Regions from separate parts of the Psychrobacillus syltrankelensis genome, predicted to be linked through region 2. Evidence: a T-box and tRNA genes for the amino acid it is inferred to sense, from the RefSeq annotation. Region 2 holds a T-box; the other holds one or more tRNA genes.
What was found. The T-box of region 2 lies ahead of trpS (tryptophan--tRNA ligase). A T-box ahead of a tRNA ligase gene usually reads a tRNA of that ligase, here a tRNA-Trp.

Region 1 (14,498 bases), 1.9 Mb from region 2:
TTCTTTGCTTCATGGAAGAAGTATCGTCTGATTGCGCTGGGTCTGATACCCGATTATCTAATTCCAAACCATTATCATCTCTCAGCTTCTCCATTTGCTTTCCTAACTGTTTCACTTCTTCCATATTTGTTGCCATCGAACCGTTTTCTGGACCATTTTTCAAATTGCTCATTTAAAAAATCACTCCTTTTCTATATCCTAGTAGAATAAAACGATTGATGCAACTTTGAAAAGAACGATTTTAGACATAATTTCACTTTCCCGCAATATTTCTTTTTAATAATAAATAGGGTATACTTAGTACAGAATATATTAGAGGAGGAGCTCAATATGAATCTTATCCTTATTCTTGGTGTTATCGTAGCGTTCCTTGTTGCAATTTTTAAAGCAGGATACGAAGACAAACCAGGTGCATCTGACAAGTAATAATACTAAGAACGGACAAGTCTAAAAAGACATGTCCGTTTTTTTAATGTAAATTAGGATAATCTTGCTGACGTAACGCTTCATAAATAAGTATCGCCGCTGTATTTGATAAATTCAATGAACGAATATTATCATTCATCGGGATTCTTAAAGCACGATCTGGATGTGCATCGATAAACTCACGAGGTAACCCTTTTGTTTCACGTCCAAAAATAAAGAAATGATCTTTTTCCACATCACTAAAATCATATGTTGTATGTGGTTTCGCCCCAAACTTTGTTATTAAATAATATTCACCTTTCGGATGTGCCGCAAAAAAATCATCTAATCCATCGTAATATGTGATATCGACATGCTCCCAATAATCGAGTCCTGCACGTTTTAACATTTTATCATCTGTTGAAAATCCGAGCGGTCGAATTAGATGTAATTTTGATCCTGTTCCTGCGCATGTTCTAGCAATATTCCCAGTATTTGCGGGGATTTCTGGTTGATATAATACTATATTAATACTCAACTATTCCACTTCCTATTTCTCTAATGTGTAAAACTGTAGACCTTTTCGTATTTCTTCTATTACTTCTTCTACTTTTTCGTTTTGTTCAGCTCTTCTCAGTGCATCCAATCCCTCAACAGTGTGAATCTTTCCAATTGCCCAAGCAGCAGTCCCACGAATAACCGGACGAGTATCATTTTCCATTAGCTCGATTAATGTTGGTACGGCAGAAACTTCCTTGAAATGGGCAAGCGCAATAATAGCATTACGCTGAATAGGATTCTTTCCTCTCCAGGCTCCGGACATATGCCCATACGTTTCTTTAAACGTTCGATTAGTCATACTCAATAATGGTAGTAATAATGGCTTTACAAGCTCTGGGTCAGGCTTAAACGCTTCCTGATGTAAATTAGCTTTCCCTTTATTTTTCGGACAAATGGTCTGACATGTATCACATCCATAAATTCGATTCCCTATTTTAGCTCGAAACTCATCTGGAACCATTGTTTTCGTTTGCGTTATAAAAGCAATACAACGCTGTGCATTCAATTGCCCACCTTCTATTAGTGCCCCTGTCGGACAAATATCTAGGCAAAGTGTACAATCCCCACACTGCTCCTCCATCTGCTCACTTGGTGCAAAAGGAATAGATGTAATCATCTCACCTAAATACACATAAGATCCAAATTCAGGAGTAATGATAGCACAGTTTTTAGCACTCCAACCTATTCCGGCACGTTCTGCTACAGCTCGATCCGATAATTCACCTGTATCTACCATAGAACGCAACCTTGCATCAGGTATATGTGTTAATATAAATAATTCTAATTGGGCAAGTTTTTCACGTAAAACAGTATGATAATCCATTCCCCAGGAAGCTCTTGCAAAAATCCCACGTCTTGCCCCTACTTTGCTAGAAGGTGCATCTTTCATTTTAGCAGGATAAGCAATGGCAATTGAAATAATACTTTCCGCATCAGAAAGTAAAAGATCTGGATGCGATCTTTTTTCTATATCTGGTTCTTCAAAACCAGAAGCAAACCCAAGCTCCTGTTGTCGAATTAATCTATTTTTTAATTCATGAAATGGAGAAGCAGAAGTAAAACCAATTTTATCAATTCCAATGGATGCAGCATATTCAATTAGTTTTTCTTGAAATTGGTTGATATTCACAATTGTTCCCCTTTCTTATGCTAAACTAAAGAAAATATTGTGTTAGGATGGTCGATATGATTGTAAAACTAGATGATTCTTTATTGCAAATTGATCCTACTATTAAAATAGGCATTATTCATTATACCAAAATTGTTGTTTCCTCTTCTCCTCAAATGCTTAAGGGACGTCTTCAATTATTTCAAGAGCAACTTTTCTTTGAATTGGAAGAAAAGTCTGTAACAGAATTTGAGGGGATTAAAGAATGGCGATCATTATGGAAAAAACTAGGTGCAGATCCTAACCGTTACCGTCCTTCTGTTGAAGCATTGTATCGACGAATTGCAAAACAAAATTATATCACACCAATGCATTCCGCTGTTGACCTAAATAATTTCTTTTCCATGCGATATGAAATACCGATGGGAATTTATGATTTAGAAAAGATTCAAGGGGATATTACTATTTCACTTGGCAGTGAGGAAATGAAGTATGAAGGGTTAAATGGGAGAGAGAATAAATTACAACATATACTTACTTTAAAGGATAAGCTCGGTCCATTCGGTAGCCCATTTGTTGATTCTGTAAGAACTGCTGTAACCGAAGATACGTCAAATGCTTTACAAATTGTTTTTCTACGACCTTCTAGCGATTTAGAAGATAGTCGCAAACTAGTTGAATCGATGGGCGCAATGTTTACCCAAATTCATGGAGGAGTTGCGCTCTCTACTATTATAAACGATGACAATAAAGAATGGAGGTTATAAATGATGGCAAATATCTCATTAGCAGAAGCTGTAAAATTAAAAAGTCTCTTATTAAAAAGAGTACATGAACTAGAAGAAGAAATTATTCGAGTAGCTTTCACAATTATAGAAAAGGATACTATTCCTGAAGTGGGACCTAGAACAGTATCAGTTGTGGACAACGAAATAACTGGAACGAGAAAAGATATACGTACGCTCGATAAACTCATTTATGAAGCAAACATCAGCAATACAGTACTGTTTAAAGACAAAGATTATACAATTGTAGAAGCAATAGAACTAGCTACGCAAATGCGTGCACAAGCAAGGATATACAAGCAATTGGGTGCTTCTGAGAAACAACGAGTCCAATATGGATATGGGGAAGGTGCTACCTATGTCCAAGTTGCTCTATTCAACCCTGAGGAATATAGGTTAAACGCATTGCAATACGAAAAAGATGCAAATAAATTATCAGGAATTATCAATGCAAAAAACTACTCCGTAAGCATTCCTTTTGATGATGCAAAGTATGCATAATCCTTGGTAAGGTGAGACTCCTTGCCAAGGCATAGTTAGGAAATCAATTTCAAAATGATTAGACAAACCAATGACCTCTAACTTTTCACTTTGTTACTAATGACTAATGACTATCTTTTGCAAACGTCAACCAATTAGTTTACTTTTTGGTTTCCTACTATGAAAAACGCTCCTTTCCACTTTTGTGGGGGAGCGTTTTAATATATAAAATTATGAGTTTAACAATTATATTTAATATCTCAAACGAGGTTTTAATAACAACTGTTGCGAGTACATACAATAAGTTATTAGCGAATTCTCGGACCTTATATTCATAAAAAGAAAGGATGGGAATACTGGATTTTCAGAAACTAGCCTTAGCAATTAAAAGTATTATTGGTATGTTTGTACTCGTGTATGGAACTGCTATTTTATTTAAATTGTATTTTGGGGAATATTTAATGGTCGATGGGTTAGGTGATTTGAATTATTTATTTCTTTTCATATTATGCGCTGTCCCCTTTGTGTTAGGCGTTATAGGCGAAAATAGTGTCAACCTGACTTTAATGAGTGGTTTATTCTTTGGTACTCTTTTTATACTCGTCCACGGTGCTCTTATTTTCTCTGTACTTGAAATGACTCCAGAAATATTAGCTAGAATTTTAACTGTAATTCCTATAAGCGCACTTCTAATAGTAGTTGTGTCTTATTTTGTTATTAATAATGAGAAAAAATTTATAAGCTAAAACATCCTCGCCTGCCTATACTATTAGGTATGCGAGGATGTTTTATTATTCTAATTTTTAAATAAACTTGTTTGCTCTCCGTCAATAATGAGCTTCCAAGTTCCATGCTCCTTCAATGTAATTTTCCCTTTATAATAGTAAATATCCTGTGAGCTTCTAGCATCAATATTAAATCCCTCTCCTTGAAAAATAGTCTCTTGTTTAATATTCCCTTTATCATCAAGTAGTTGGACTTCTATTTGCTCCTTCTCGCCGATTGTACTCTCTATATATAATTCAAATTCTTCACCAACTGGGATTTCCTTTGGAGAATCAAGTAATGTATAATGCTCTGTTTTAGGGAAAGGTGGGAATACGTTAATAGTAAATTGCTCCAGCATTTCATCTTCAATCAAAAAAGATAACTGCCATTCCCCCTCATTTGGAAATGGGACAAAGCTCGTTAATGTATGAGCATCCTCGCTGTATAAGCCAGCCGAAAGAATCCCTCGAGACAGTTCAATTTTTTCCCCTTTTTTATTCTCTGCTTCAACCAAGTAATTCTTACCAACGAGCTTATTTGGATCTCCCCAAAAATATAGCATTATCTTTGATCCTCTTCTCATGTCTTCTGCAACAAATTGCTCCTTAAAAACAAGAATTCCTATCTTTCCTTCTACTCCTACTACTTCTTGATCTCTGTCTGGTAAAGTAAAAACTGTACCCATCTGTGCGCTTAGTTTGTTATTATCCTCATACGTTAAAAGAAGAAAGAAAAGAATAGAACAGATACCTATGACTGCGATAATCGGAGTTAGGATGAAAGTTTTCTTTTTTCTTAAGGAATGTAAAACTTTCTCTCGTTGTTCAATCTCAAGTGAATATTTAGGAAGTTTTTTTAACTCCTCTTGCAGTTTATTAAAATCCTCCATGTTCATACCCCTCCTTCTCCAACATTATCTTCAATTTTTTTAACGAACGGTGATACAGTACATTTATGTTGTTCTCGTTACTTTTCATAATGCTACTTACTTCTTTGGATGACATATCCAAAATCCCTCTAAGAATAATTACTTCTTTATAATTAGCTGGAAGGCTATTAATAGCTTTATATAAAAAAGTATTTTGCTGATTTAGAAGAATACGCTGATCCATATCAAACAAGAAAAATTGTTCGTGAAAAAAGAGGTGCCTCAATTTTTTCCAGACACGGTTCCTACGATAGTGATCAATTACCATATTTCTTGCAATAGATATTAACCAAGTTTTCGGATGTGCCTTTTCGTTAAATCTTGAAATTTTGTTCAATGCACGAAGAAAGGTTTCTTGTACTAGATCTTCCACATCCATTGATCCAGTATAGTACACTAGAAAGCTTGTAATATCTCTTTCGTATAAATCAAACCATTCTTCTATCAAATTCCTCTCCAAGGGATCCCCCCTTCCTTTACAAATTAGACGATCGTATTTCTTTTATCTTACATGAAATTTTGAATAAATAAAAAATCAACCATATCAAATGTAATGGTTGATTTTTTGTTTCTTACTATTTAATTAATACGCACGCCCGAACCAAACTGTATGTTTTGATTCTTTTCCACAATTAATACATGTAGCCTTTTCAACTGGTGGATTAAATGGAATATTACGTGTTGTAAATTTAGTCTCTTCTTTCACATGTTCCTCACAAGAATCGTCGCCACACCATCCCGCAAGAATCCAACCTGGAATTTCTCCCTTTTCAGTCGAGTCCGTAAGATGTTGTTTTAATTGGTCTAATGAATCCACATTTGTATGTGAATGCAGATCACGGAATGCACGAGCTTTTTCTAGTAAACGTGTTTGCATTGATGTTAGCTCTACTTCAATACGCTCCACTAGATTAGGAATGTCTACAGATTCTTTATCACTCTCATCACGTGCTTTAAGTAGTGCTTGGTTGTTTTCTAAATCACGAGGTCCTAATTCAACACGAACTGGAACACCTTTTAGCTCCCACTCATTAAATTTGTAACCTGGAGACTGATCTGAGTCATCTAAACGTACACGAATACCTTTTGCTTTTAACTCAGCATAGATTTCATCTAATTTTTCCATTATAGCAGGATTCTTTTTCCAAGGTCCTACTGGTATTAATACAACTTGTGTTGGAGCAACACGTGGTGGTAAAACAAGTCCTTGCTCATCACCATGGACCATAATTACAGAACCGATTAAACGAGTAGAAGTACCCCATGATGTAGTATGCACGTGCTCATGCTTGTTTTCTTTATTTAAATATTTTATATCAAATGCTTCTGCAAATTTTGTTCCTAAGTAATGAGAAGTACCAGCTTGAACAGCTTTTCCATCCTTCATCATTGCTTCAATCGAAAACGTATCTACAGCCCCTGCAAAGCGTTCAGAAGGTGTCTTTTGACCATCGTATACTGGAATTGCCAAAAGCTCTTCAACAACCTCTTTATAGATGTTAAGCATTTGCATTGTTTCTTTACGTGCATCCTCTTCATCGACATGAGCAGTATGTCCTTCCTGCCATAAAAATTCAGAAGTACGAATGAAAGGAAGAGTCTTCTTTTCCCAACGGAACACGTTTGCCCATTGGTTAATTAATACTGGTAGATCACGATAACTTTTAATCCAATCCGAATACAAATGACCAATCATCGTTTCAGAAGTTGGGCGAAGTGCTAAACGCTCTTCTAGTTTTTCACCAGCTGCTTCTGTTACCCATGGTAGCTCTGGAGCAAATCCTTCAATATGATCTTTTTCTTTTTGGAAGAAAGATTCAGGAATAAGCATTGGGAAATAAGCATTACGATGTCCAGTTTCTTTAAAACGTCTGTTCATTTCATCTTGAATATGTTCCCATATTTCAAAGCCATCCGGTTTAAACGCAATACACCCACGAACTGGTGTGTAATCCATTAGATCCGCCTTTTGAATTGTGTCGATATACCATTTTGTAAAATCATTTTGTTGTGTAGACATCTACTTTTCCTCCTTTAAAATAAAAAAAGTGTAAAAACTCCCCTATAAAAAGGGCGTCTTTACACTGGATAGACACGGTACCACCTTTAATTAGTCCGTCAATTTAACGAACTATCTCAAACGTTGGATAACGACAACGAAACGGTTATGTTTGCATAACATCTCCGTGGTAGGTTTCAACAAGAAGCGGTGATATAGCTCTCAGCAAGCTGCTATATTTTCTGTCTCACAATTCTTATTTACTTGATCACATCGCAGATTGTATATACCTAATAATATACCAAATAGTCGAAGTTAATACAATCTGAATCTTATGGTGCTGTTTTTTTATATGTGTACTTTCCTATTACTCAAAAGAATGACTATATGGCGAATAGTGAAAAATTTTCTCAAAACCATTTAAACACAATTCTTTTTGAGTGAACTTTCTTCCTTACCCATTTCATAATATATAGTCTTTGCTTTTTTATATGCTTCTACTTTTGATGAAGCATATACATCTATAATTTTTCCATCCATAATGAAGTTATATTTTTTTATCATCTTTAGTTCCTCCAATTTCTCTGCTATTAAATTATATTTTATTGTTAACCCATCCAGTAAATCACTTTCACCAAGCTAACATATATATTAGTATTTTCCCTTACTTCTTCTTAATGAAACTTAAAATTTATAAATAGTTCTCCAAGACTAAATAGGAACAAATTAATAAACTGTAAAAGGCCAGCAACTTCATATACGCTGCTTCGACTTACTTAATTTGCACCTGTTTAAAATCGAGATTGCTATTTTTACTGCCTACTAACGAAAAAAAGACCTCTAATAAGTGTTAGAAGTTTTGATGAGTATGACTTTAGGTCATATCTGGAATACTGGTAGAGTTCGGGCATTATTTGTCGCTTCCATATAAAAGACACTACCTTCCATAGGAAGTTGGTGGTTTTGCATATTTGTGCAAAAAATTGAAAATTAATCGTTAGAACCTAATTTCAAAAACAAAATATGAAATGAAAAAAGCTTACAAACGTTTGTACATCAACGCTTGTAAGCTTTTTATTGAATACCGGTGGTCGGGGTCGAACCGACACATCCAGAGGATACGGGATTTTGAGTCCCGCGCGTCTGCCAATTCCGCCACACCGGCAAAATAAAAGACATGTTATTATTATAAAAATTGGAGGCGGCAACCGGATTTGAACCGGTGATAAAGGTGTTGCAGACCTGTGCCTTACCACTTGGCTATGCCGCCATTTAATAGTTGGAGCGGAAGACGAGGTTCGAACTCGCGACCCCCACCTTGGCAAGGTGGTGTTCTACCACTGAACTACTTCCGCAAAAAAACTGGGGTACCTGGATTCGAACCAGGGCATGACGGAATCAAAATCCGTTGCCTTACCGCTTGGCTATACCCCAATGGGGCGATCGAGGGGAATTGAACCCCCGAGTGTCGGAATCACAATCCGATGCGTTAACCACTTCGCCACGACCGCCACAAATAAAAAAAAGCTAACTAATTAGGAATATGGGGCGACTGATGGGAATTGAACCCACGAATGTCGGAATCACAATCCGATGCGTTAACCACTTCGCCACAACCGCCATTATTCAAGTTAACTGTAAATTTGGCAGGGGCAGTAGGAATCGAACCCACATCAAAGGTTTTGGAGACCTCTATTCTACCGTTAAACTATGCCCCTAAAATAAAAATGGTGGAGGGGGGCGGATTCGAACCGCCGAACCCTAAGGAACGGATTTACAGTCCGTCGTGTTTAGCCACTTCACTACCCCTCCACTAAACAGTGGTGCCGGAGAAAGGACTTGAACCCTCAACCTACTGATTACAAGTCAGTTGCTCTACCAGTTGAGCTACTCCGGCTTAAAAATGGTGGCTCAGGACGGAATCGAACCGCCGACACAAGGATTTTCAGTCCTTTGCTCTACCGACTGAGCTACTGAGCCTACTTCGATTTACGCTAAGCGTCGCATCTCTTCGTCAGCTGCACTCGCTCTCTCAGTCACGTACTTAGGTACGCTCCTTCTTTCGCTCGATTGCTTCCTTGATCTGCTTGCTAATCCTAAATCTCTATTCGATTTGCGCTAAGCTTCGAATCTCTTTGTCAGCTTCATTCGTTCAATCAGTCACGTACTCAGGTACGCTCCTTCCTTCACTCAATCGCTTCCTCGACCTTCTCGCTTATCTCAAATCTCTAAAAAATGGCGGTCCCGACCGGGATCGAACCGGCGATCTCCTGCGTGACAGGCAGGCATGTTAACCGCTACACCACGGGACCATTTGGTTGCGGGGACAGGATTTGAACCTGTGACCTTCGGGTTATGAGCCCGACGAGCTACCGAACTGCTCCACCCCGCGACAATAATATACTTACTAATTAAGTTTTCTAAAACTTAATGGTGGAGGATGACGGGCTCGAACCGCCGACCCTCTGCTTGTAAGGCAGATGCTCTCCCAGCTGAGCTAATCCTCCTGGGTAAAATCATAATAAGCTGCGCATTTCTGCGTTAACTTCATTCGTTCAATTAGTTTCTTACCTAATTAAGTACTTTGAAAATGGTGACCCCTACGGGATTCGAACCCGTGTTACCGCCGTGAAAGGGCGGTGTCTTAACCGCTTGACCAAGGGGCCATTATTATGTAATAAGAGAGTAAATATCTGGCGGAGAGCAAGGGATTTGAACCCTTGAGACAGTGTTACCCGCCTACACGATTTCCAATCGTGCTCCTTCGGCCACTCGGACAGCTCTCCAAAAATGGCTCCGAAGGTAGGACTCGAACCTACGACCAATCGGTTAACAGCCGATTGCTCTACCACTGAGCTACTTCGGAATATTATTACGCCTAGCGACGTCCTACTCTCACAGGGGGAAACCCCCAACTACCATCGGCGATGAAGAGCTTAACTTCCGTGTTCGGTATGGGAACGGGTGTGACCTCTTCTCCATCATCACTAGACATATTAACTTGAAAGACAAGATTAATTATACCATAACTAGAGAAAACTTCAATAGTTTTTTTAAATAAAATCTCTTTAATATTCTCTCAAAACTGGATAAAAGACATTGATGAATTCAAATTCATATTTGGTTAAGTCCTCGATCGATTAGTATTCGTCAGCTGCACGTGTCGCCACGCTTCCACCCCGAACCTATCTACCTCATCGTCTTTGAGGGATCTTACTTACTTGCGTAATGGGAAATCTCATCTTGAGGGGGGCTTCGTGCTTAGATGCTTTCAGCACTTATCCCGTCCACACATAGCTACCCAGCGATGCTCTTGGCAGAACAACTGGTACACCAGCGGTGTGTCCATCCCGGTCCTCTCGTACTAAGGACAGCTCCTCTCAAATTTCCTACGCCCACGACGGATAGGGACCGAACTGTCTCACGACGTTCTGAACCCAGCTCGCGTACCGCTTTAATGGGCGAACAGCCCAACCCTTGGGACCGACTACAGCCCCAGGATGCGATGAGCCGACATCGAGGTGCCAAACCTCCCCGTCGATGTGGACTCTTGGGGAGATAAGCCTGTTATCCCCGGGGTAGCTTTTATCCGTTGAGCGATGGCCCTTCCATGCGGAACCACCGGATCACTAAGCCCGTCTTTCGACCCTGCTCGACTTGTAGGTCTCGCAGTCAAGCTCCCTTCTGCCTTTACACTCTTCGAATGATTTCCAACCATTCTGAGGGAACCTTTGGGCGCCTCCGTTACACTTTAGGAGGCGACCGCCCCAGTCAAACTACCCGCCTGACACTGTCTCCTACCCGGGTTACGGGTATGGGTTAGAATTTCAATACAACCAGGGCAGTATCCCACCGACGCCTCCTCCGAAGCTGGCGCTCCGGGCTCTAAGGCTCCTGCCTATCCTGTACAAGTTGCACCAAAATTCAATATCAAGCTATAGTAAAGCTCCACGGGGTCTTTCCGTCCTGTCGCGGGTAACCTGCATCTTCACAGGTACTATAATTTCACCGAGTCTCTCGTTGAGACAGTGCCCAGATCGTTACGCCTTTCGTGCGGGTCGGAACTTACCCGACAAGGAATTTCGCTACCTTAGGACCGTTATAGTTACGGCCGCCGTTTACTGGGGCTTCAATTCGCACCTTCGCTTGCGCTAAGCACTCCTCTTAACCTTCCAGCACCGGGCAGGCGTCAGCCCCTATACTTCACCTTACGGTTTTGCAGAGACCTGTGTTTTTGCTAAACAGTCGCCTGGGCCTATTCACTGCGGCTCTTCTAGGCTATACACCCAAAAGAGCACCCCTTCTCCCGAAGTTACGGGGTCATTTTGCCGAGTTCCTTAACGAGAGTTCTCTCGCTCACCTTAGGATTCTCTCCTCGACTACCTGTGTCGGTTTGCGGTACGGGCACCTATCACCTCGCTAGAGGCTTTTCTTGGCAGTGTGAAATCAGGAACTTCGGACTAAGTCCTCGCCATCACAGCTCAATGTTACAGAGTGCGGATTTGCCTACACTCACACCTTACTGCTTGGACGTGCATAACCAACAGCACGCTTACCCTATCCTTCTGCGTCCCCCATTACTCAAACGGTGGTTTGGTGGTACAGGAATATCAACCTGTTGTCCATCGTCTACGCCTATCGGCCTCGACTTAGGTCCCGACTAACCCTGAGCGGACGAGCCTTCCTCAGGAAACCTTAGTCATACGGTGGATGGGATTCTCACCCATCTTTCGCTACTCATACCGGCATTCTCACTTCTAAGCGCTCCACCAGTCCTTCCGGTCTGACTTCAACGCCCTTAGAACGCTCTCCTACCACTGATACCATAGGTATCAATCCACAGCTTCGGTGATTTGTTTAGCCCCGATACATTTTCGGCGCAGCGTCACTCGACCAGTGAGCTATTACGCACTCTTTAAATGATGGCTGCTTCTAAGCCAACATCCTGGTTGTCTAAGCAACGCCACATCCTTTTCCACTTAACAAATACTTTGGGACCTTAGCTGGTGGTCTGGGCTGTTTCCCTCTTGACTACGGATCTTATCACTCGCAGTCTGACTCCCAAACATAAATCATTGGCATTCGGAGTTTGTCTGAATTCGGTAACCCGGGATGGGCCCCTAGTCCAAACAGTGCTCTACCTCCAAGATTCTAACGTTTGAGGCTAGCCCTAAAGCTATTTCGGAGAGAACCAGCTATCTCCAGGTTCGATTGGAATTTCTCCGCTACCCACACCTCATCCCCGCACTTTTCAACGTGCGTGGGTTCGGACCTCCAGTAAGTGTTACCTTACCTTCATCCTGGACATGGGTAGATCACCTGGTTTCGGGTCTACGACCACATACTCATTCGCCCTATTCAGACTCGCTTTCGCTGCGGCTCCGTCTTCTCAACTTAACCTTGCATGTAATCGTAACTCGCCGGTTCATTCTACAAAAGGCACGCCATCACCCATTAACGGGCTCTGACTACTTGTAGGCACACGGTTTCAGGATCTATTTCACTCCCCTTCCGGGGTGCTTTTCACCTTTCCCTCACGGTACTGGTTCACTATCGGTCACTAGGTAGTATTTAGCCTTGGGAGATGGTCCTCCCAGATTCCGACGGAATTTCACGTGTTCCGCCGTACTCAGGATACACTCAAGAGAGAATGAACTTTTGACTACGGGGCTTTTACCCTATCCTGCGGACCTTTCCAGATCGCTTCGTCTAGCTCATTCCTTTGTAACTCTATATAGAGTGTCCTACAACCCCAAGAGGCAAGCCTCTTGGTTTGGGCTCTTCCCGTTTCGCTCGCCGCTACTCAGGGAATCGATTTTTCTTTCTCTTCCTCCAGGTACTTAGATGTTTCAGTTCCCTGGGTTTGCCACAGATGCGCTATGTATTCACGCAAATGTACTGCTCCATTACGAACAGTGGGTTTCCCCATTCGGAAATCTCCGGATCAAAGCTCACTTACAGCTCCCCGAAGCATATCGGTGTTAGTGCCGTCCTTCTTCGGCTCCTAGTGCCAAGGCATTCACCGTGCGCCCTTATTAACTTAACCATTTTGACTTCCAATACACATCGTACTTCTTCGTCAACTTCGCTCACTCGCATGCTCACGTACGTAAGTACGCTCCGCTGCTCCTTCGCTCGTTTCCTCGAATTACTTGTGTCTTGAAACCCAACAAAAAAGTTAGTAAATAATTACTACACAAAAAATAATCACTAATGTGATTACAAATTGAATTTCTTGAATTTGTTTCTTTCAATGTCGTTTTATCCAGTTTTCAAAGAACAAGTAAAAAGTTTTGGTGGAGCCTAGCGGGATCGAACCGCTGACCTCCTGCGTGCAAGGCAGGCGCTCTCCCAGCTGAGCTAAGGCCCCGAAACTTAAAAGGTATGGTGGGCCTAAATGGACTCGAACCATCGACCTCACGCTTATCAGGCGTGCGCTCTAACCAGCTGAGCTATAGGCCCTCTTAGAATTCCCATATATATGTATATATGAACATTCAAAACTGAACTGCAAAACGTTAAGATACAGATAAAAATCTGTATTCCGATATTATCCTTAGAAAGGAGGTGATCCAGCCGCACCTTCCGATACGGCTACCTTGTTACGACTTCACCCCAATCATCTGTCCCACCTTCGGCGGCTGGCTCCCGTAAGGGTTACCCCACCGACTTCGGGTGTTACAAACTCTCGTGGTGTGACGGGCGGTGTGTACAAGGCCCGGGAACGTATTCACCGTGGCATGCTGATCCACGATTACTAGCGATTCCGGCTTCATGTAGGCGAGTTGCAGCCTACAATCCGAACTGAGAACGGTTTTATGGGATTAGCTCACCCTCGCGGGGTTGCGACCCTCTGTACCGTCCATTGTAGCACGTGTGTAGCCCAGGTCATAAGGGGCATGATGATTTGACGTCATCCCCACCTTCCTCCGGTTTATCACCGGCAGTCACCTTAGAGTGCCCAACTGAATGCTGGCAACTAAGATCAAGGGTTGCGCTCGTTGCGGGACTTAACCCAACATCTCACGACACGAGCTGACGACAACCATGCACCACCTGTCACCGCTGTCCCCGAAGGGAAAGATCTATCTCTAGAACGGTCAGCGGGATGTCAAGACCTGGTAAGGTTCTTCGCGTTGCTTCGAATTAAACCACATGCTCCACCGCTTGTGCGGGCCCCGTCAATTCCTTTGAGTTTCAGTCTTGCGACCGTACTCCCCAGGCGGAGTGCTTAATGCGTTAGCTGCAGCACTAAGGGGCGGAAACCCCCTAACACTTAGCACTCATCGTTTACGGCGTGGACTACCAGGGTATCTAATCCTGTTTGCTCCCCACGCTTTCGCGCCTCAGCGTCAGTTACAGACCAGAAAGCCGCCTTCGCCACTGGTGTTCCTCCAAATCTCTACGCATTTCACCGCTACACTTGGAATTCCGCTTTCCTCTTCTGTACTCAAGTCCCCCAGT
Region 2 (14,498 bases):
CCAGGAGTATACTTATTTCCGGCATTCCACAGTAAATATTCCTTTATTCCAGCTTCTTTAAGAGCTTTAATTTGTGCCTCCACTTGTGATTTCCCATATACTTGATAATTCCCTTTACCCAAGTAAGATGCAGTAAAGTCTTGAATCCAAGGACGAGAAATAGGTGGATTCTTCAATTCTGCCAGTTTAGCATTTTCAACTTTTGCATATTCTTGGACTAAACGATATGGTTCCAAATCTGGCTTTGCAATTCCAAAATAAGACGTCCAATGACTTGGATAGATCATCGATGAAATAACATCTACATTTTCTGAGATTTTAGAAAAATTCTGTCCAATACCTGGTGCTTCTGGAAGAGTTGCAGAGTAGCCAAATATATCTACTGAAACTTGAGCACCATATGGTTTCAATTTCCCTCTTGCATACTCAACAAAATCAGTAACAGCTTGCACTCGTCTTTGTACAGGATCAAGTCCTGATGTTTCATATTTCCCCATTGAGTATTTGAGTGTATCTTCTCTTTTTTCAAATCCTTCCGGGAATCGTACATAGTCAAATTGTATTTCTTTAAAGCCCATTTTTGCTGCTTCTATCGCTATTTCTACGTTATGATCCCATACTTCTTGTAAAAATGGATTAACGAATGCCTCTCCACGTCTATTTTTCCAAACCGAAGATCCATCAACAAAGGACAATTCTGGATGTGTTTCAGCTAGTTCGGTATCTTTGAAAACTACGATACGAGCTATAGGATAAATTTGCTTTTCTTCCATTACTTTAAGCACCGAACGAGGATCTTTTATGTATGGTTTTCCAATATTTTTCTTAGCTAAGGTGGATTCCTCACTTGGTATATATGTTAAGTTTCCAAAATCATCTTTAATGTCAATTACCATTGCATTTAGTTCTGTAGAGTCCATTAATTTCAATAAGTCGTTAAACCTCGAACCACCAGCAGAATGTCCGGTGACATATACTCCTCTAACAGCATCTGGATACTTAAAAGTAAGACCAGAATCGAAAATAAATAACTTAGAAGTCGAAACGAGGGACTCGTTAATTTCCTGAAAGCTAAATTGTTTAATCGAGAAGTCCTTTGAGAAAAAATTTCCTTCTGCGGAAACAGATCTAGGAATTAATAATGCTGTAAATAGACTCAATGAAGCTAGCCATTTAAAAGTGTTCATCATTTTATAATAACCCTCCTTTTCTACTTTATTCCTTCATTCTATCAATTCTACAAATCAAATGAAAGAGTATTTCGAATTAAGAGTACAAGTAAATTTAAGGTGTATTTTATCGATTGCTTGGACAAATAGTCGGCTACACGATTCTTTCAAGAACTTGGAACACTGGTTTCGCCGGATGATATTCCATATACTTTCTTTAAGAAAAACGCAAGCGTCCTTTAAGTGCATTTTGTCTTCACCGTTTCTAGAGTACTTTGGATGAAACATTGGCTACATCATTACCGCTATAATTTGGCTCGTGAAGTGACTGCATCACTTCACGAGCCTTTTTCTCGGTAATCTTGTAGTGGATGTTTATCCGTCGCCCTCTTGGAATTTGCATTCGTCCGCTCAGCGCTTCTTTATCAATAGATGCTGCCTATTTATAAAGAAGGGAAAAGTTAAAAACTGTCATAGAGCGACTAATTGTAAGGTGAAAGCTACAGATTCTACAGTGACAGCAACCAATCTCGAGACGAAAGCAACCAATTTTATCTTGAAAGCAACCATTTCTACATATAAAGAGTTAACTTTGTGTGAGATGGCGCAAATCAGTGTTAAGAAAAAAAACTGTGCTATTAAAACACTATGAATACAGGATTTTCAGTAGTCCAATTTTATATACTTATCTTTTAAGAAAAACCGGACAAAATCTTATTGTTAAGTACTACTCACTTAATGGATTGTAGTGAAAGGTGGCGACTCCAGACGGAGGCCAACAGGATGTTGGTCACGAAGGCGTTGCCACACGATGTGGCGCTCTTAGCCTTCGTTCCTCGGAGACAGATGAGCCATCACAACGAACGCGTGAGCTGTGGTGATGGTTCATCGCTCACCCCGCGGAAAGCGTCCACCTGAAACGGAAATCCGCGGTATTATTTAATTCTTTCAAGTGAGCACAGGTTTCGCAGGACGATATTCCATATACTTTCTTTTAAAAAAAGACTGTAGATAAACTCGATTATTATCGAATTTGTCTACAGTCTATAAGGGAATTCAACTATCAATGTCCATATTAAATTATGGACATCAAACACACCTAATTATTATGATCGTGAGATTGAAATAGCCTTCATCGTTTCATATTCTTTTTGAGAGCAATAAACAAAATGCCCTGGTGTAACTTCACGCATCGCTATTTCTTCTCCTTCTTGATAATTATGAGAAGCGGGATCGTAAGATTTACGAACACGAGTACGTTCATAGTTTGGATCAGGAAGTGGAATAGCAGAAAGTAACGATTGCGTATAAGGATGCAATGGATTGTTATATAAATCTTCTGCTGAAGCAAGTTCAACGAGTTTACCAAAGTACATAACACCGATACGGTCGGAAATGTATTTTACCATAGATAAATCATGAGCAATAAATAAATACGTCAATCCTTTTTCCTTTTGTAATTCTTTTAATAAGTTAACAACCTGTGCTTGAATTGATACATCAAGCGCTGAAATTGGCTCATCGGCAATAATAAATTCAGGGTTTACCGCAAGTGCTCTTGCAATACCTAAACGTTGACGTTGGCCGCCAGAAAATTCATGCGCATATCGATTAGCATGTTCCTTGTTTAATCCAACCGTCTCTAAAAGCTCTTCTACACGCTTTTTACGTTCTGTTGGGTTTTTCACAAGTCCGTGAATATCTAAACCTTCTGCAATGATATCTAAAACTTTCATACGTGGATTAAGCGAAGCGTATGGATCTTGAAAAATCATTTGCATTTTCCGGTTAAATATTTTCAAATCTTGTTTAGATTTTTTATCATGAACGTTCACACCATCGTAGATTACCTCGCCGTCTGTAGCGTCGTATAAACGGATAATTGTACGTCCTGTTGTTGATTTACCACAACCAGATTCTCCAACAAGCCCTAATGTTTCACCTTTGTAAATATCAAAGCTTACATCATCTACTGCGCGAACTTCGTTTGGCTTACCTTGATTGAAATATTGCTTTAAATTTTTGATTTCTAGTAATTTCTCAGCCATTAGTAAGCACCCCCTTCAGTTCCTTCATAATATCGGCTTCCTGGAAACTTCTTCATACGTTCAATTACAGAAATCGGTGGATCTACTTGCGGAGCATCGGGATGTAATAACCAAGTTGCCGCATAGTGTGAATCACTTACTTTAAAAAATGGTGGTGATTCTTCCAAGTCTATTTTCATTGCATAGTCACTACGCAGTGCAAATGCATCCCCTTTTGGTGGAGATAATAAATCCGGAGGAGTACCGGGTATTGCATATAGTTTTTCTTCTTCCACATCTAATGAAGGCATGGAGCTTAATAGTCCCCATGTATATGGATGTTGTGGATTATAGAAAATTTCATCCACTGTACCAACTTCTACAATTCTACCGCCATACATAACCGCTACTCTATCTGCTACGTTTGCTACAACACCTAAATCATGTGTAATAAAGATAATGGACGTATCAATTTTTTTCTGTAAATCTTTCATTAGCTCTAAAATTTGCGCTTGAATCGTTACATCAAGGGCAGTTGTAGGCTCATCTGCAATAAGAATTTGCGGATTACATGCAAGAGCAATTGCAATAACAATACGTTGACGTTGCCCACCTGAGAATTGGTGTGGATATTGTTTAATCCGTGCCTCAGGCTTTGGCATTCCAACTAAACGTAATAAATCGATTGCTACTTTTCGAGCTTCTGATTTACTTACTTTGCGATGCTTTAAAATAGGCTCCATAATTTGCTTACCTATTGGCATTGTCGGATTCAGCGAAGTCATTGGATCTTGGAAAATCATCGAAATATCTTTTCCACGAATCTTTTGCATTTCCTTATCGGATAACTTAGTTAAATCTCTTCCATTAAATAAAATTTGACCTTCTTTAAATTCAGAACTATGCTCTGGTAATAATCGCATAATTGCTTTTGTTGTAACTGACTTTCCTGAACCAGACTCTCCAACAATTGCAAGAGTTTCCCCTTTTAATAAATCGAAATTAACGCCACGAATAGCCTTAACTTCTCCTGCAAATGTGTGGAAGGAAAGCTCTAAGTCTTTAACTTCCAATATTTTTTCCATTATCGCTTTCCTCCTTTAGTCTTTCATCTTCGGATCGAATGCATCGCGTAAACCGTCACCAATTAAGTTGAACGCAATCATCAATAAACTTAATATTAAAGATGGATACACCAAAACATGTGGCTGGTATCTAATCATTTGATAGCCATCATTAATGAGTGTTCCTAATGAAGCAGTTGGTGGTTGAAGACCAAGTCCTATAAAACTTAAGAAAGCTTCTAAGAAAATTGCTCCTGGAATCGTAAACATCATATTAATAATAATAAGCCCTAAAATGTTTGGTAGTATATGCTTCGAAATAATTCGGCCATTGCTTGCACCTAAAGTACGGGCAGCTAGAACAAATTCCTGGTTTTTAAATTTCAAAACTTGTCCACGCACAATCCTAGACATACCAATCCATCCAGTTATCGTAATAGCAATGATTATTGCCGTAAGACCGGGTTCCATAACGAGCAACATTAAAATAACGATTACTAATGTTGGAATACCAATTAAAATTTCTACAATACGTTGCATAATATCATCTACACGACCACCATAGTAACCCGAAATCCCTCCATAAGTCACTCCTATAATCATATCAATTACAGCAGCCACAAATGCGATAAATAGAGAAATTTGAGTACCTTTCCAAACACGTGAGAACATATCGCGACCAAGTCCGTCTGTTCCAAACCAATAATACGTGTCGGCTTTTTTTAGTGCATATAAATCTACTTCTTTACCTGCCATAACACCGTAACCATCTAATATACCGAGCTTTTCAATTCCCGGTACTTTTGGCGGTAAGTTTGCGTGAGTAAGTGTTTGGGTTTCACCATCATGAGGGCTAATCATAGGTCCAACAAAAGACATAATAACGATGAATATTAAGATGAACATACTTACGATTGCAGCCTTATTTTTTCGAATACGTAACCAGGCATCTTGCCAAAAACTTAAGCTAGGTTTCGTAATTTTTTCTGCATGTGAGCTATCAATTTGAATTCTTTCAAAAGAATCAGCAGGTAATTTTTTTATATCTTGACTCATTATTTACTACCTCCTGACAAACGAATACGCGGATCAATTATTCCATAAAGAATATCTACTACGAATATTACAATAATTAAAAACGCAGAGAAAAACAAAGTTGTTCCCATTATGATAGAAAAGTCATTTGAACTAATCGACTTAACGAATTGCTCCCCAATTCCTGGAATAGCAAATATTTTTTCGATTACAAGAGAACCTGTTAGTAATCCAGCTGCTAACGGTCCTAAAACAGTTACAAGCGGTATTAAAGCATTTCGGAAAGCATGCTTAAAAGCAATTTCAAACCCGCTCGCACCTTTTGATTTAGCTAACGTAATATAGTCGGAACTTAAAACTTCTATCATTTCTGTTCGTATAAAACGTGATGCTGTTGCAAGTGGCCCCATTGCTAAAGCAATAGAAGGAAGAACGCTAGACATCCAACCGTCTTTCCATAAAGCTACAGGAAGTATTTGCCACTTAACACCAAACCAATATTGTAATAATGTTGCGAAAACGAAAGATGGAACTGAGATACCAATAATAGCAACAAATGTACTACCGTAATCCCAAATAGTATTTTGCCTTAAAGCTGCAATCATTCCGAACAGTATACCAATTATCACTCCGAGAACTAATCCTTGCGATCCAATTTGAAAAGATGGACCTAAACGTTTCAAAATTAGCTCGGTAACATTTGCATTTTTAAACTGGAATGAGTTACCTAGATCACCTTTCACTAAATTTAACATGTATTTACCATATTGCACTGCAACAGGTTGATCTAATCCATATTTCGCTTCCACCATCGCAAGTTGGGAAGGGGATAGTTTTGGAGCAGAGCTTATCGGGGAACCTGGAAGCGCCTTCATTAAGAAAAACGTTGCTGTTGCAATCAGGAAAAACGTAATAAACATATAAATAACACGTCGAATAATATATTTCGCCATCGTTGCACCTCCTAAATAAAATATGTTCTCTGAGATTATATTAATCTATATATATCTAAACAGAAAAGCTTAGCAATTGTCAAAACCAAAAAAAATAATAAAATATTTTGTGAATTCTGATTCATTTAAAAAGAGAGTATATGACCCAAAAGGATTCCATATACTCTCTAACTATGAGATTTTTAAGACTTAAAAATACTTTTAGTTTTTACCTTCAATATAAGCCCATTTGTAGCTATAATCCCCACCGAATGGGTGTTTAGCAATACCTTTTACATATGGTTTTTGTAAGATTCTTGCACCTTTTTGGTAAACTGGTCCAATCGCGTACTCTTCTCCTACAACGATTTTTTCAGCTCTTGCCATTGCTTCCCAACGAGCTTGTGGATCAAGTGCAAGTTTACCGTTAATATCTTTTAATAATTGATCATACTCAGCGTTTGAATATCCCATGTGGTTGTTTCCACCATTTGTTTCCCATAAAGTTAAGAACGTATATGGATCTTGGTAATCTGGACCCCATCCAGCAAATTGGATGTCATAGTCTTGTTTAGTATCTAATTCAAGACGAACTGAGAATGGAACTTCTTTAAGTGTAATTTTTAGACCTTTTAAATTAGTTTCTAATTGAGATTTTAAGTACTCATCCATTTTTTTAGAAAGGTCAGAGTCGCCTCCAAGAATTTCTAAAGAAAGTTCTTTTACACCTAACTCAGATAAACCTTTTTCCCATGCCGCTTGCGCTGCTTCTACATTGAATGCAGTCATGTCGCCATTAACATCGCGGAAATCGTTTCCATCTTCATCAAAATAGAAATCTTTTGGAATTAAGTAGCCAGCTGGCATAGAACCATTTGCTAAAACTACAGAAGTTAAATCTTCTTTGTTAAATGCTTTTGAAATTGCTTCACGAATATTTACGTTAGCAAGTGGAGATTTTTTACCAAGACGCTCTTGGTTATATTTGAAATAGTACACAGCAGTATCTGGTTGATTGATAAGTTCTGGATCATCAGCATATTGCATTGCAAATTCCCCTGAAAGACCAGTACGATCTTTTTCACCGTTTTGATATAAGTTAACCATAGTTGAATTTTCTTTTACAACATCCCAGTTAATTTGTGTAAGTTTTACTGTATCTTTATCCCAGTATTGTTCATTTTTAAGATATTTCCAAGTTAAACCTGTTCCATCCCAATCAGCAAGTGTGAATGGGCCATTATATAATAATGCATCAGAGTTTTTCGCATAGTTATCGCCTTGAGCTTTAACGAACTCTTCTTTTAATGGATAGAATGTTCCGAATGACATTAATGATAAAAAGTAAGGAACTGGTTTTTCAAGCGTTACTTCTAATGTTTTTTCATCAAGAGCTTTAACCCCAAGTTCATTGAAATCCATTTTACCTTCTGAAATTTCAGTAGCATTTTTGATAACGCCTGACATCATGTATGGACCGTATTCTGAAGCCATATCCGGGTTCATCGCACGTTTCCAAGCATATTCAAAATCGTTAGCTGTTACTTTAGAACCGTCTGACCAGTTAGCATCACGAAGAGTGAAAGTGTAAACTAATCCGTCTTCAGAAATTGTTGGTTCACCTGCAGAAATTGCAGGAACAGCAACATTCTCAGCGTTCAAACGATATAAACCTTCGTTTACGTTATTAAGAACTACGAAACCAACTGTATCAGTCATTAGAGATGAATCCATTGTTGGAATTTCTGCAGACTCGATTAAGTTAAGAACTTGCTCCTCATCTAGTGCAGCTGGTTCTTCTGTTGTTGTTGAATTGTCTTCTGGTTTGTCAGTAGTAGTTTCAGTAGCTTTTTCTTTGTCGCCACAAGCAGCAAGGAAAATACTAAGAACTAACATTAGGCTAAAAAGCCATAAAAATTTGCTATTCTTCAATAGAATAACCCCCTTTAAATATTCTGAAAAATTCATTACATTCTTTATTATACATTTTCCTTTTAACTTGTACAGGTTTTTTAAAGAAGTTTTTACAGATTTGTAACAAAATCATTACATTGTCCTAACAATTGTGAATCTTTGGTAAAGGAATTTCTTGTTTTTTGCAAATATTTAACTAAAGTTTTGATTAATTTTATTTTATCTTCTATAATCTATTCTTGTAGAGGTGAAATATGAAAACAAAAATTATCTTTTTTTTAGGTTTACAACTTCTTATTTTCCTACTAACGTTTTTAGTATATGGAAATTGTAACCTAGTTTCTTATGCAAATATGTCTTTTTATATTGGAGGATCAATTACATTCTTCGGCTTAATATCTTATGTTGTCTCGGGTGGTTTTTTTGATTTTTTCATAGAGAGTTCAAGAAAAGTTTTTACTCCAAGACATATAAAAAATGAAGTGAATCAAATGCGTTTACCTTCTGAAGTCTTTTCATTTCCTTATAAGCCGATAATTGCATTAGGATTATCTAGTTTACTTTGTATGTGTATTGCTTTATTTGTATATTATAGTTAGTTTTTTAACTTGATTATTAAGTTTCTCCTATACTATAATGTTTTAAACAATATTAGATGCTATGACAAAGAAAAGTATATTTGAAATTGTATGTGGAGAGAGTCTGTGGTTGGTGCAAACAGAACATACGTCAAATAGAATGGGCTTTTGAGCAGTATATGTGAATTATGAGTAGCATATACCGACCCCTTCACGTTACGAAGAAGAGTGGCTAATTTACTTTTAGCAAGCTGGGTGGTACCACGGATTATACATCATTCGTCCCTTTTTTAGGGATGTATGGTGTTTTTTTATTTTATTAAGGAGGAAAAATGATGAAGAAAATATTTTCAGGTGTACAACCGACAGGAACAATCACTCTAGGTAATTATATTGGAGCTTTTCGACAATTTATAACACTACAAGATGATTATGAATGTGTATTTTGTATAGTCGACCAACATGCTATTACTGTACCACAAGATCCACAGGAATTAAGTAAACATATTCGTTCACTTGCTGCATTATATCTTGCTGTAGGAATCGACCCAGAAAAATCAACATTATTTATTCAATCGGAAGTACCCGCACATGCTCAAGCCGGCTGGATTATGCAATGCGTCTCTTATATTGGAGAATTAGAAAGAATGACACAGTTCAAAGATAAATCTGATGGAAAGGATGCAGTTTCAGCTGCCCTTTTAACCTACCCCCCATTAATGGCGGCAGATATTCTTTTGTACCAAACCGATATCGTTCCAGTTGGAGATGACCAAAAGCAACATGTTGAATTAACACGCGATTTAGCAGAAAGATTTAATAAACGCTACGGGGATGTCCTTATAATCCCTGAAATTCAGCTTCCGAAAAGTGGTGCACGTATTAAATCACTTCAAGACCCTCTTAAGAAGATGAGTAAATCCGATCCAAATCTAAAAGCAACAATTCGTATTTTAGATACACCAAAAGAAATTGAAAAGAAAATTAAAAGCTCTGTAACCGATTCAGAAGGTATTGTTGCTTACGATCCTGAAAATAAACCTGGGGTTTCCAATTTATTAACGATCGAAGCTGCGTTAACAAATGTAACGATTGAATCGCTTGTACAAAAATACGAAGGAAAAGGCTATGGTGATTTTAAGGCATCGGTTGCCCAAGTGATAAACGATCACTTTGCTCCAATCCAAGCTCGTTATGAACATTTATTAAACTCTTCAGAGCTTGATGACATTTTAGACCAAGGTGCAGAAAAAGCGAATACCCTTGCTCAACAAACCTTGTCTAAGATGGAAGCCGCAATGGGCCTCGGAAGAAGACGATAACCGATAAAGAAAGAAGCGATAAACAGAATACAACAAATTCATTTGAACTTACTATAAAGAGTACTACAGAATTCCAAGAGTGACCTAAAGTTAAAAAGTTCAAATACAGTACTAAATGAGAACAGCTAATTACAGCTAATCCATAACTGATTAAAAAAAGTAAAAGTCTAATATGTATCACATCCTTCTTAAACCATATGAAAAACCGTTCCTAAACTTTCGTTTAGGAACGGTTTTTTATTAATTATTTTGTAGATTTAACTCCAGTATCAGAAACTAATTCAATGTCTTGTAATTCTGTTGGATTAGCATAGTCAATATTGTAGTTTTTCACACGTTTGTTAACCGGTACTAATTCATAACGATACAAAGTAGGAATAACAGGAGCTTGTTCAGCCATGTATACTTGCCATTCACGGAACTGGTCAGCTCGGTATTTAGCATCAAATGCTTCCGGTGAGTCAATATTTGCTAATGTTTTCTCTAAGAAATCAGAAGAGAAACGGCTAAAATTATATTGAGCTGCTTTTGAATAAAGACCTGATGGAGATGGGTTTGTTCCTGTTCTCCATGCAGCCATGAAAATATCAATTTCAGGATCATCAGCTTCTACTTTATCATAGAAGCTATTGAATTCGATTGTACGACCGGTAGTTAATGTCACATTTAAGCCAACATCTTTCCAGTTTTGTAAGTAGAACTGTGTGATATCTTCTGCAACATCATCACCTGACATTGTTGCAAACTTGATTTCTAAAGGTTTACCATTTTTGTCTTCACGAATTCCATCGCCATTAACATCTTTGTAGCCAGCCTCATCTAATAACGCTTTAGCTTTTTCTGGATCATATTTATAACCTTCTAAAGTAGCGTCATAGAAAGATGCGAAAACTGGTGGAATTAAAGAGTTAGCGCGTTCACGCAATCCATTATAGTAAACTTCCGCAACTTGTTCTACATCAAGTGCATATCCCATTGCTTGACGTAATTTTACATCACCCATTTTTGATCCTTCAATATCCGTAATAACTTCACCTTTATCAGTATCGTATTTACCTAGTTTGAAGCCTAGGTAAGAATAAGAAAGTTCTTTGCGTCCTAGGATACTAATATTATCAAAGTCTTTCACTTCTTCAATCTTTGTAGCACTAAAGTGCGAAGCAATATCGTATTCTCCTGATTGGATTGCTTTAGAAATAGAGCTGGTTGGTACAACTTTCACTAATACTCCGTCTAGTTTAGGTCTACCTTTCCAATAATTTTCATTGGCTACATATTGAACAGATTCTCCTGGTGTAATTTTATCAAATTTAAATGCACCTAAGGTAACTGGGTTTTTACGAACTGCATCAGATTCAACTAAAGTCTTAATTGGAAGATCTTTTAATATATGACTTGGTTCAGCAGAACTCCACAGTCCGTCTCCACCACTAAATATAGCAGGAGATAATACTTTAAATGAAATTTCTAAAGTTGATTCATCTAATTTCTTAAGTCCAGAAATTGTGTCTGCTTTTCCTTCATGATATTCAACAGCACCTATTATATTTTGGAAGTCTGCATCATAACGAACTCCAGTATAATCTTTATGACCAATAATTAAGTACGGTTGAATTAAGTCTTCAATTATAAGTGGTTCGCCGTCAGACCATTTTACTCCATCACGAATCTTAATAATTACTTTGCTATTATCTTTATCAACTTCCATACTTGCAATACCTTTATCAGTTAATAAGAAATCTCCATCTGTTTCAAATATAGAGTTACTTGCATAAGAAGAAAGATCACTATCATATGCATCATCTGATAAAACGTCAGAGAAGATACCTAGGAAAGGTTCATCCTTAGCCATTGCAACTTTTAAAATACCGCCTTTAATTACATCCCCATCATTTGTAACTTCTTTTGGGAATAATGCATCAGGTTCTTCAGCTACCGTTTCTTCCGTTGTTTCTTCTGTTTTACCTTCTTCTTTATTGCCTTCTTCTGTTTTGCCTTCATCGGTACCTTTTGCAGGCTCTTCGCTATTCTTGTTACAAGCACCAAGAACAAGCATGAAAGCTATAAGTACTGCTAGTAATGTCCAAAGCTTTTTATTCATTTCTATTTCCTCCTTTTTATTCTCTATTCTTTTTATATCAAACGGTAAACGTTTAATACCAAATCCGAATTGGTTTTATCCAAGACGTTGTTTTGCATCTGCCGAGCGGCGTAATGCCTGCCCTACATAGTTGATTCCTAACATCATAAGTAAGATAAATATCGATGCAGGTAACCATACCCACCACTTCTGTTCTAATACAAGCGGGTTATTTGCATAGCTTATAAGTGTTCCTAAACTTGGAGTGGTAGGTGGTAACCCAAATCCAAGAAATGATAAGCCTGTTTCAATACCAACGTTACCGGCAAAGTTTAATGTCATTTCGACAATTAATATGGAACTTAAATTGGGCATAATCTCTTTAAAAATAATAAGGAATCCATTAGTACCCAACGTTTTAGACGCATTGACATAATCACGTCTACTTTCAGACAAAGCCTTACTTCGTACAAGACGTGCAGTAGGAGGCCAAATGAAAATACTCAAAATCAAAATGAATGCTGTAATTGAATATTTAGGTACAATCGTAACAAATACGATGATTAACATCAGTGATGGTATAGTAATGAAAAAGTCGATAATTCTCATAAAAAGATTATCAATCCATCCACCAAAATAGCCACAAATTAAACCAACAATTATACCGAATATACCGGTAATAATTGTAATAGAAATAGCGATTGCAATTGAATTTTTAGCTCCGATTACAAGTTGCCCAAGTATATCTTTACCACCTTGGTCAGCACCTAAAAAAAACTTATCCCCAGGGGAAGCATATTTATCTCTTAGGCTAACTCGCATTAAAGTCTCTTGATCAATAAGCTTTGCCCAGATGAAAACTCCAATAATTACTATAAATAAAGCTATAAGTGAAAACATTGCTAATTTATCTTTTTTAAACTCTCTAAAAATAACTTGCATCCCAGTTGCAGGTGCGTTTACTTCCACTTCTTCTTTCTTATTCGCTTCAATTTTCATGCTTATTCACCTCTCCTTAACATATAATTCGCCTATTCTATCCTTATTCTTGGGTCAACAATACTCATGATAATATCGGACAATAGACTACCTAATAACGTTAAGAAGCCATATAACATAACAAGTGCAGTAATTACACTGTAATCACGTGAGTTAATAGATGAAATAAATAGCTGTCCCATCCCTGGATAACCGAAGATTGTTTCAATAAAGATAGATCCACTTAATAATCCGGTTATTGTAAAACCGAAGAAAGCTGCAATTGGGAGCAAAGAATTTCTAAAAATATGTCTTGAATAAACCTTTCTAATTGGAATACCTTTACTTCTTGCTGTTCGTACATAATCTTGACTTTTAGAATCAATTATTTCCGACCGTAAATATTGAATAACTCCTGTAGTAGCTAGTACTGCATAAGTTATGGCCGGCAACAACATATGGTACAGTTTACTCCATATGTATCCAAAAGTACCTGGATCGTATTGAATATCAACGCTACCGACAGTTGGGAACCAATGTAATTTATATCCGAAAAGAAATAAGAAAATTAATGATAATACAAATGTCGGAATTGCATAAACGATAAAGCTATACAATACGATTGCCTTATCTAATAATGTATCTTGATAACGGCCAGCTAAAATCCCAAGAGGAATGGCTATTAAATATAGTAAAATAGCACTAACTAAAGATAGCCAAAAAGTGTTTATAGCTCGTTCACCAATTACTGATGATACTCCCATTTTATAGGTATAACTTTTTCCAAAATCCCCTTGCACGGCATTCGCGATCCAACGTGCATATTGTTCATACCACGGATCGTTTAACCCTGCCAATTCACGAAGCTCCGCTATACGAGAAGCATCTGTTTCAGGTGTTATCATCCCTGTAAAAGGATCTCCAGGCATAAATTTAGCCATAATGAAAATTAATAAACTTAAAACCAACAACTGAGGAATCATGATTAAAGTACGTCGTACAATAGTTTTCCACATATTACATGCCCCCCTTTTCGTGAGCACTCATCGCTACAAAATGCGTATCTGTCAATTGTTTTAAGTCAAATACTCTTCCGTTTGGATCATAATAATTTTTATGCTCAATTACATAATCTGATTCAACCTTAATTCGTTCTCTTTTTCGAATATCCCGACCTATTGGGTTAACATTAGGAATAGCAGACAATAATCGCTTCGTATAAATATGTTCTGGATTCGTATAAATATCTTCTCTATTCCCAGACTCAACGAATCTACCTTTATACATGATAGAAATATGATCACACATATGTTTAACTACACCTAAATCATGGGAGATAAACAAATAGCTTAAACCAAATTCCTCTTGAATATCTTTCATAAAGTTCAGTACTTGTGCC

Region 1: it has a tRNA-Trp gene. The T-box ahead of trpS (tryptophan--tRNA ligase) is inferred to sense a tRNA for this amino acid. The anticodon was not compared.

What each region holds. Positions count from the first base shown of each region.
Region 1 covers NZ_CM144227.1:3,501,917-3,516,414, reverse strand. The annotation lists gene ACTSKG_RS17285 (multidrug ABC transporter ATPase) at 1-172, opposite strand, end outside; gene trmL (tRNA (uridine(34)/cytosine(34)/5-carboxymethylaminomethyluridine(34)-2'-O)-methyltransferase TrmL) at 470-943, opposite strand; gene queG (tRNA epoxyqueuosine(34) reductase QueG) at 956-2,095, opposite strand; gene ACTSKG_RS17270 (B3/B4 domain-containing protein) at 2,152-2,841, shown strand; gene ACTSKG_RS17265 (hypothetical protein) at 2,845-3,360, shown strand; gene ACTSKG_RS17260 (hypothetical protein) at 3,687-4,085, shown strand; gene ACTSKG_RS17255 (hypothetical protein) at 4,136-4,996, opposite strand; gene ACTSKG_RS17250 (RNA polymerase sigma factor) at 4,983-5,495, opposite strand; gene proS (proline--tRNA ligase) at 5,619-7,055, opposite strand; gene ACTSKG_RS17240 (hypothetical protein) at 7,455-7,598, opposite strand; tRNA gene ACTSKG_RS17235 (tRNA-Leu) at 8,117-8,199, opposite strand; tRNA gene ACTSKG_RS17230 (tRNA-Cys) at 8,231-8,304, opposite strand; tRNA gene ACTSKG_RS17225 (tRNA-Gly) at 8,315-8,389, opposite strand; tRNA gene ACTSKG_RS17220 (tRNA-Gln) at 8,397-8,468, opposite strand; tRNA gene ACTSKG_RS17215 (tRNA-His) at 8,470-8,545, opposite strand; tRNA gene ACTSKG_RS17210 (tRNA-His) at 8,579-8,654, opposite strand; tRNA gene ACTSKG_RS17205 (tRNA-Trp) at 8,679-8,752, opposite strand; tRNA gene ACTSKG_RS17200 (tRNA-Tyr) at 8,763-8,846, opposite strand; tRNA gene ACTSKG_RS17195 (tRNA-Thr) at 8,856-8,931, opposite strand; tRNA gene ACTSKG_RS17190 (tRNA-Phe) at 8,939-9,014, opposite strand; tRNA gene ACTSKG_RS17185 (tRNA-Asp) at 9,271-9,346, opposite strand; tRNA gene ACTSKG_RS17180 (tRNA-Met) at 9,350-9,426, opposite strand; tRNA gene ACTSKG_RS17175 (tRNA-Val) at 9,466-9,541, opposite strand; tRNA gene ACTSKG_RS17170 (tRNA-Glu) at 9,626-9,700, opposite strand; tRNA gene ACTSKG_RS17165 (tRNA-Ser) at 9,729-9,820, opposite strand; tRNA gene ACTSKG_RS17160 (tRNA-Asn) at 9,826-9,900, opposite strand; rRNA gene rrf (5S ribosomal RNA) at 9,911-10,026, opposite strand; rRNA gene ACTSKG_RS17150 (23S ribosomal RNA) at 10,155-13,080, opposite strand; tRNA gene ACTSKG_RS17145 (tRNA-Ala) at 13,329-13,404, opposite strand; tRNA gene ACTSKG_RS17140 (tRNA-Ile) at 13,420-13,496, opposite strand; rRNA gene ACTSKG_RS17135 (16S ribosomal RNA) at 13,595-14,498, opposite strand, start outside.
Region 2 covers NZ_CM144227.1:1,457,236-1,471,733, forward strand. The annotation lists gene ACTSKG_RS07320 (putative glycoside hydrolase) at 1-1,187, opposite strand, end outside; gene ACTSKG_RS07325 (ABC transporter ATP-binding protein) at 2,276-3,217, opposite strand; gene ACTSKG_RS07330 (ABC transporter ATP-binding protein) at 3,217-4,281, opposite strand; gene opp3C (oligopeptide ABC transporter permease) at 4,297-5,316, opposite strand; gene opp3b (oligopeptide ABC transporter permease) at 5,316-6,248, opposite strand; gene ACTSKG_RS07345 (peptide ABC transporter substrate-binding protein) at 6,450-8,159, opposite strand; gene ACTSKG_RS07350 (DUF3899 domain-containing protein) at 8,396-8,740, shown strand; T-box leader at 8,793-9,009, shown strand; gene trpS (tryptophan--tRNA ligase) at 9,055-10,041, shown strand; gene ACTSKG_RS07360 (hypothetical protein) at 10,001-10,222, opposite strand; gene ACTSKG_RS07365 (oligopeptide ABC transporter substrate-binding protein) at 10,286-12,142, opposite strand; gene ACTSKG_RS07370 (ABC transporter permease) at 12,218-13,120, opposite strand; gene opp4B (oligopeptide ABC transporter permease) at 13,153-14,115, opposite strand; gene ACTSKG_RS07380 (ATP-binding cassette domain-containing protein) at 14,117-14,498, opposite strand, start outside.